2 regions of the Paenibacillus sp. FSL K6-1217 genome follow, and region 2 is predicted to be linked to the other one. Evidence: riboswitches for the same ligand, from Rfam matches in the RefSeq annotation. Region 2 holds a riboswitch; the other holds the start of a gene.

Evidence for each region. Region 2 has a riboswitch for cyclic di-AMP ahead of MHH28_RS06765 (hypothetical protein). Riboswitches for the same ligand answer to the same signal wherever they lie in the genome.
Region 1: it holds a riboswitch for cyclic di-AMP, as region 2 does, so the genes downstream of both, MHH28_RS23225 (C40 family peptidase) here and MHH28_RS06765 (hypothetical protein) in region 2, are expected to answer to the same signal.

The regions. Positions count from the first base shown of each region.
Region 1 covers NZ_CP150271.1:5,240,055-5,244,267, forward strand. Annotated here, with positions in the region: gene MHH28_RS23210 (4a-hydroxytetrahydrobiopterin dehydratase) at 167-442, shown strand; gene MHH28_RS23215 (c-type cytochrome) at 574-930, opposite strand; gene MHH28_RS23220 (GNAT family N-acetyltransferase) at 1,058-1,543, opposite strand; gene MHH28_RS23225 (C40 family peptidase) at 1,798-2,289, opposite strand; cyclic di-AMP (ydaO/yuaA leader) riboswitch at 2,294-2,436, opposite strand; gene MHH28_RS23230 (C40 family peptidase) at 2,834-3,262, opposite strand; cyclic di-AMP (ydaO/yuaA leader) riboswitch at 3,329-3,467, opposite strand; gene MHH28_RS23235 (hypothetical protein) at 3,680-4,213, opposite strand, start outside.
Region 2 covers NZ_CP150271.1:1,577,856-1,582,068, forward strand. Annotated here, with positions in the region: gene MHH28_RS06755 (suppressor of fused domain protein) at 107-850, opposite strand; partial or broken gene MHH28_RS06760 (3'-5' exonuclease) at 1,032-1,166, shown strand; gene MHH28_RS06765 (hypothetical protein) at 1,186-1,653, opposite strand; cyclic di-AMP (ydaO/yuaA leader) riboswitch at 1,859-2,022, opposite strand; gene MHH28_RS06770 (arsinothricin resistance N-acetyltransferase ArsN1 family A) at 2,570-3,064, opposite strand; gene MHH28_RS06775 (arsenite methyltransferase) at 3,086-3,892, opposite strand; gene MHH28_RS06780 (MarR family winged helix-turn-helix transcriptional regulator) at 3,951-4,213, opposite strand, start outside.

The DNA of each region.
Region 1 (4,213 bases), 3.7 Mb from region 2:
TTAAAATTGGAAGTGGAGTACTAATCGCCGGGATGACAGAATACACTTAATCAAAAAAATCTTTGGCCTGGCACATCCCTTGGACTTTCAGAAGCTGAGGGATGTTTTCGTTTGAAGCAGAAGAGCAGGCTCTTTGAACAGTTAACTTAGCAAGGGAGGAAACGAATTGCAATTTACAGAGGAAGAACTGCAGGCGCAGATCGGCAAGCTTGAAGGCTGGAGACTGGAAAGGGATAAGCTGGTACGCAAATATATGTTCAATGAATATATGAAGGGCATTGCTTTTGTGGATGAGGTGGCTGCCATTTCGGAAGCCTTTGACCATCACCCGCATATCACCATTGATTACAAGACCGTCGTTCTGCGGCTGGCTGTAGATGTGGAGAAGCTCGATCTCCGCCAGGCTCGTGAATTCAATGAAGCATTCGAGAAGAACCGTTAGAGGACAAGGTCCTTAGGGAGACAACAGGATCATTTGAATGAATAGAAATGCCCGTGCGAGGATTATTCGTAATCCTCGTCACGGGCATTATGCTTAGAAATGAAGAGTCTGGTATGAATACAGTCACCGGGTTATTTCTTCTCGGCCAGCCATAAGGCTACGTTCGCAATCTCTTCCGGGGCCAGCCTGTCTTTGAAGGAAGGCATCTGTCCGCGGCCCTTGGTAACAATGCTGTAGATCTGCGGCGCATCATGTGAAGCGCCCTCTTGCTGCAGGCTGGGGCCCGCCCCGCCCTGAAGCTGGTCGCCGTGGCAGGAGATACAATTGGCCTTCACTGTGGCTTCTGCGGCCGCAGCGTCCAGCACAACCTCCGGCATCGTCGGTTTGTTCTCTTCCGCCACCTCGGATTTACCGGGCAAGGTAAACATTAAGATTACTGCAAAGGCACAGGCGGCAAAAAACAAACCGCTCATGATCCATTTCTGCATCTGCATCCGTCCCTCCATGTAAGCTGCTGTCTCCATTATAGCGGATGGTGAAGCGTTATCATAGTATTTGTGTCAAAAAAATGAACTCAAATGATCCATTTATTTGAAAATGCCGTTGCCTCCGGTGCTATTCCTCATAGACCATGCAATAAAAAGGCTTATTGCCGGTCGGGGTCCGGCGTTCATAGGTATCCGTTATGGTGAAACCGCATTTCTGGTAAGCGCGGATGGCGCGCTGATTCCAGGTCAGCACTTCCAGATCGATCTCACGCTCCGGGTAACGCGCCCGTGCCGCCGTAACAATAGCCTTCATGAACAGATGCCCCATTCCATGGCCGCACAGATCGGGCCGCATGCCGACTCCAAGCCGGACTACCCCCTCCATCGGGAAGAGCTGGGCGAAGCCGCACAGATCGCCTTGCCCGTTCATTACGGACACATATTGCTCCTGTCGCAGCTGCGGGTCCCCGAACTCCACGCCCAGCGCCTGCATCTGCTCCCAGGACATCCAGCCGTAAATATTATACGGAGCTTTGTAGGTCCAATCACAGATCTCAGCGGCGTGCTGCGGCTCCATAGGCACAACGTAAAAGGTTAGCGGAGAACTGATCATTAGGGAGGTCTCCTTCCAGCGGACATATATTCATCTTACTATTAATTATATACAAAAACAGCCATTTTCGACGCAAAATCCTTGGGGAAATACGGAAACTTGACAAACGCCAAAATATATTTTCCGAAAGTGCAGAAACGGTGTTTACCAAATATAGAGCGGGGTAAGTAATTTTATAGACAAAAAAAGCCCTTCTCCTAAGATTTCGGCAAAAATCTCGGAAAAGAGCGTAGGTTACAAAGTCTTATTCTACCTTATTCTACATCGTCGTTGTCTTGGGAATCGGATGCTACATTCTTGAAGGCATCTGTACTCATGATTCGCTTGGCGCCAACGTAGCGGTTGACGTAATAGCTGTCACTCAGCGAACTGATGGTTACACCACGGGATGATGAGGCATGGGCGAATTCGCCGTCACCGACATAAATACCGACATGGGACACACCTTTACCGCTGGTATTAAAGAATACAAGATCGCCCGGTCTCATCTCATCACGGGACACGGCAGAACCCATCTGATACTGGGAACCGGATTGATGGGGCAGGTTAATGCCGATCTTATCAAAAACATACATTGTAAATCCGGAGCAATCAAACCCGTTAGTCGATACACCGCCGGACACGTATTTGGTTCCGATGGCTTTGTCGATCACTTTATCCATTTTGGAATCCGCGAAAGCGCTTCCTGCTCCGATGGTGAAGATAATGGACAAGCTTAGTACTGCGGCTGCTAGCTTCTTCTTCAAAAGTAAATACCCCTTCCAATGCCTACGAGGTTAGCTTAAGGGTTCGGTTGAAGGTCCCCTATGACCCCTCTTAGAATAGGAGGTCAATTCACCCAAAGTGGTTCCCCCGTTTCCCTAACTTATTAGGGAACTCGGCACGACTGTTGATTAGGATTAGCTGTTCATTCAATACATGACAAAACCTTTGTTAAAAGCGATTCAATAATTACAAAAATGTTACTAAAAGATCACTGCGATAATTGTAACAAAGTCGAAGTCGGTTGGCAATCACTTATAACATATTAATTCATCTTTTTTGCTGTTTTTTAGAGTTATAGCCCTTTCGGCAGACCCATATCTATGCGCTGGAGTTATTTTATATGTTCTTTTCTTTGTTTTTGCAGGAAAATGCTGTTTCAAGGCTGTGGATTCTGTGTAAAAGGTAGAATAAGGAAAAGGAAAAACCCGGAAATGATTACGGCAATAATCATCCCGGGCTCGTATAAGTTACAATTAGTTGTTAGAGGCTGAAATATGCGGGGTATGCTTCAAGGGTGGTTAAGGCTCAATCGTAAGCGACAGCTTGGTAGGCTGTTGTGCTCATTACCCGTTTGGCGCCAACATAGCGGTTGGCCCAGTAGGACTGGCTCATCGAACTGATGGTAACACCGCGTGAACTGGAGGACTGTGCGAATTTCCCGTTTCCGACATAAATTCCGACATGGGAGACTCCATTACCCAGGGTATTGAAGAACACGAGATCGCCGGAACGCAGTTTGCTCTTGGATACAGCTGTTCCCACTTTGTACTGTGCTTTGGAGGTACGCGGCAGAGTAAGCCCGACATTCTTGAACACATATTTGGTAAATCCGGAACAATCGAAGCCGTTGGTGGTCGTGCCCCCGGTTTTATATGACGTTCCAATGGTTTTGGAAATCACAGTATCCATCTTGGAATCTGCGAAGGCACTGCCTGCTCCGAGTGTGAATACCATTACAAGACCCAGTGCTGCTGCGGTGCATTTTTTCTTGAAGTTCTGAAAATTGTGACTAATCAAAAGATGTACTCCTTCCAGGGCCTGCGAGGTTAGCTTAAGGATTCGGTAGAAGGTTCCCCTATGACCCCTCTAAAGCGAGATCAATTCACCCAAAATATGGTTCCCCCACTTCCCGGTGCAGGGAATTCGGCGTGTTATGCACCAGAACAGTGACTTATCGGCATCGATTAAATTGCAATAGTTACGGAAGATTTTGCTTGAAAGATTACAAGTTTGTTACTACTAGTACAGCCATCATTGTATCAGAGGATTTATTCTTTTGCAAATGCTTTTGTCCCTCACCCCAAGTAAAAAAGAGTCCTGCTCCCTGATGAGGGGCCGTGACTCTTTTTAGTATGCCATCTTGGCAGCTAATTATTGTGGAAATGATTTACTGGACCAGAGGTGGTACTGGGCAGCTATTCCCCACATATTGAACAGTGTGGAGGGCAGCGGAGCTGCCTGGCGGAGCATAAGGGCCGGCAGCCCCGGATACAGCAGCGCAGAAGCACCGCAGAGGAGGAGCACAGCCAGACTGCCCGCTCCCAGAATGACGGATATCCCGATGGAAGGCAGCAGCACCTTAAGGCAGGTCAGCAGCGAGGAGAACATGCCGGTACCGGCGGTATAGCCGAATTGCATATAGAGCAGAAGCTTGCGGACAAGGAAGAGATAGAGCAGCCAGCCCAGCACATAAGGCACGAGCTTCAGCAGGAGCTGGACATCGAGAACGCCGCTGAGCAGATGACGGTACATACGCGGCAGCAGCCAATAGAGCGGGAGGAGGGTCAGCATCCATTCGGCGAGGCTGAACACCAGCACGGGCAGCCCATATTTTCTCATTCCGGGAAAAAAGAACAGTCCCCGCGCGCCGTCGCGCTCCTGATGAAGCTCATGCAGCAGCCCCGC
Region 2 (4,213 bases):
GGACCCCAAAACATATAAATTCTATTAAAAAAGGCTGCGCCCAAAGTCATATCCTTGACTTAGGCTCAGCCTTTTAAAGCTGTTTCTAACCCGTTCATCCGGGCAGTTATTTACAAGCGTTGTGTCTATTCGGATTCAGAATGAGGAAATCCTCCGGAAGCTCGAACAGCTTGGCCATCAGCTCGTCCATCCCGGACTCCAGCTTGAATTCCATTTCCTCCCGGAACAGCGGAACCAGGAAATAAACCTGAACCTGATTGCCGTCTTTTGTATGGACGGTGCTAACCTCTTCCGGCAGAGCATACAGGATCACGCCGGACAGCTCAGTGTTATCCGCATAAGGCTCGTAATCCTCCGTGTTGGGGATCGTATGGCCGTAACCAAGCCAAGTTTGATACATATGCGGGAACCGGGCCAGCGTCTTCATCAGCCGGATGGGCCAATAGTTCTCCACGGCTTCGAAATCCTCCTGCGTAAGCGGCCAGTCCGCCGGCAAAAACATCATCAGCTCCGCGCGTTCCAGATGCTTGTACTCTTCACGGATCTCCTGCGGGAGCGTCATGGGCAGATCGCTCATCCCATTGGTGTACAGCACCCGGTATGGCTCATCAGGTGTCGCTTCCATAATATTCACATCAATATGTACGATGTCTGAAATCAGCTCATGGAACACGCCGCTTTCCCGGTTTGGAAAGACCCGATTAAAATGTTCGTTTAAATCTTCCATGTACAAAATATTGGCGGGAGGTGTAATCTGCTCCTCATCCGGAGCGTCATAACCATAAATGGTGGTACCGTCTTCCGATTTGCCCATGGTTTTGCCGCCAAACAGCTTTTTGAAAAAGTTCATGTCTTTGCGCTCCTCTGTATGGGTTAAAGTGCGAAATGAAAATAGATGTATAAACCTCACTTGGAAGTATAACAAAAGACATAGGCCCGGAGCGATGGGTCTATCGATTCGAATTTCAAAAGGAGCAGATATGAACTATATCATTTTTGATCTGGAAGCCACCTGTTGGGAAAATGACCGCAAGCGGGGCGTAGGCATGGAGAGAGCCTTGACTATGCTTGAATTGCCGCTTGAAGGTACTCACCATAGAGGTATCGATGATGCCAAGAACATTGCGAAAATCTTCGTTAAGATTTTTGACCAATTGGAGTTTTGATAATTTAAATTGATCATGTCTATAGCAGTGAATAATAGGATACCGATTCTGCAAATAAAATGGTTGGATTCAGATGACTCTTCACCGTATTAATTGAATGGATTCTTTGCTCTGTCCTTTGATGGCGATACCGCTCCGATCCGGCTCCTACCTTCATTCGGATTTGGTCATTTTGAATGAACATACTATCGAGTGCAGTCTTGATCATGTTAAGTTGATTGGGAGCCCATTCTTGTCCGTGCATCCGGACGTATTCTGTGGCTTCTTCTGCAGTACAATGACATATCTCTTTCAGAAAAGAGCCCCATTTGATTAAATCCACCGCATTGTCACCCGCACAAAGAATGCAATTCCCATAGCTGATCTGTCCTCCGAAGGTTAACTTCAACACCCCATACCAGCATCCGTAAGGCTCTGAAATATGCATGAAGGAAGGGCGGCAGCTAAATGCGAACAACTCGATTCGTGACAGTCTGGCGTTAATCATGAATAATGCCTCCTAGGTTGTCTATAGATTTCATATAACGCTGTAGATTATGGGTCTGCTCAGCTGTGGCTACATAGGCTGTCAGTTCAGCTTCATTCTCACATACAGCAGCATGCTCAAGCCAAACGGAATATTTGGTTTTCTGTACGATGGACAAGTGTAATGGAAAGGTTTTGCGGGATCGCAGCAAAAAAGCATGGTTAATGCAGGCTCTCTCCAGTGCTTACGAGGTTAGCTGACGGATTCGGACAGTGAGAGTCGTCCTACCAGTGAAGAGTTCAATCTTCTTTGGATTCACCCCATTTCGGCTGGCCACAGCCATTTGGTTCCCCCGCTTCCCGCCTGACGGGAATTCAGCATTTGTTAAAAGGAATCTTACGCTGAGCATCACTGTTTGTAAAATGCTGAAAGGTCTCTAGGAGACTAAATAAGACTCTATAGGATATAAAAATGAAGAAAATCCCTTGTAATCTCGCATTCATCCCCGATTTTCTGAAGTTATCGCGTATTTATTAACTTTTTAATGCAACCTAAATGGGGCTAAATGAATCTTAATGCTTCTTTAATCATGATATTAAGATCAGATATAAAACAGTGAGGTGAGTAACATTACGGAACAACGTGATACCCAAAAGCTAATAATTGAACTCTGGAATGAAGGCGATCTAGATTTACTTCGCCAATTAAATTCGCCAGAGATGATAGTACACTATGGAGGTCCGGAAACTGAGAAAAACTCCTAACTCGCCATAAACGCTATACTGAAATCGCACAAGAAGGTAAAGGACGAATGTTTAAGATCCTCCTGTTTCCTAGCCCGATATGCGGAGCCTCCATGAAAGTGAGATTGTAGGAATAGATCAAAAGGAGAAGTTCCTCCGTTTGCGGGTGGAACTTCTCCTTTTAATCTTCATTTTTATAGTAGCTTCTCCATAATCATCACATCAATAAACGCTCCGTCCATCACTCCTTGCTTCTCAAATACACCAACCTGCCGGTAGCCCATCTTTCGATACAATCCTTGACCACTCTCATTAAACGGAAAGGTAAAGAGAACAATTTTATAAAAGCTATTTTCCTTTGCTACCTTGTGTAAGGACTCCAGGAGGGAGCTGCCTACACCTTGCCCACGAAAGCTTCGATCAATATATACAGAAAGGTCAGCGACGCCGTTATACGCGCAACGGTGGGAATATGGGTTCAGTGAGGCCCAGCCCACGACTTCACCTTCGCGTTCAGCAACCCAAACGCTAAAACGGCCTTGGTGATCGTTGAACCATGATTCCATATATAAGGAGTCTTTCGTCTCTGTTTCAAGTGTAGCGATCCGATCCTCGATCCCCTGATTGTAGATACGAAGAATGCTTTGAATATCCTCAGGTGTGGCCTGACGAACAGTTAGTGTACTAATCACATAAACATCCCCTTAAAATTACTTTCTCGCTTTAATTACAGCAGAGACGATATATTGGTCAACGTTCGCACCTGGAACCCAATCTTTGATGAATGTTTTAGATTCGTCCTTTGGCTCAATGCTGATATCAGTAAAGCCGCATTCCTGGAGCATTACCTCCAAATCGGCAATGGAAGAGGCGCCTGAGATACAACCGGAATATAATTCATCCAGGTCATTTTTGATCTCAGGAGGAAGCTCAGCTGTAGTTACGATATCTGATATGGCAAGACGACCAGCAGGCTGAAGAACACGATAAGCCTCACGGAATACTTGCTGTTTATCTGGGGAGAGATTAATCACGCAATTGGAGATAATGACGTTGATCGAATGATCAGCAACGGGAAGATGCTCTATTTCGCCCAATCTGAATTCGGTGTTACTAAACTTACCTTTAAGGGCATTATCTCTTGCTCGACTGATCATCTCAGGTGTCATATCCACACCTATTACAAGGCCTTCATTACCTACCTGCCGGGAAGCCAGGAAACAATCAAATCCGCCGCCACTCCCAAGGTCCAAAACATGTTCACCCGCCTGCAGTTCAGCAATAGCCTGCGGATTACCGCAACCAAGACCTAAATTTGCGCCTTCAGGAGCTGAAGCGAGGTCCTCACTGGAGTAGCCTAACTTAGAAGATATGGCACTGAAATCAGATGTGGAGTCACAGCAGCTACTGTCAGCAGAAGTTCGGCTGGAAGGAGAAGTCTCAACGTTTCTTACAGCAATCTTTTGATAGCGTCCCCGTACATTTTGGCGGATCTGATCATTAGTAAGCTTGCTCATGATTATACACTCCTTAGCTGAAATAATTTGCAATATACAAGTAAAATAGAAGAGAAGGTCAACCTTTTACGGGTGCGCAGCAATTGCTGAGTTTTCCCATAGATTCGTTGAAAAGCTTAATGGACCGTAGTAATGTTTCTACTTCAAACTCACTCATGTGTGAGAAGGCCTCGTTCAGGTATTCATTCATTTGTTGATCAATAGTTGTAGCTACCATTTTACCTTCAGGAGTGAGTGACAGGTTATAAATTCTTCGATCTGAGGGATCAGATGTCTTTTTAACCAAATTCATTTTCACCAGAGATTGAACTTGTCTGCTGA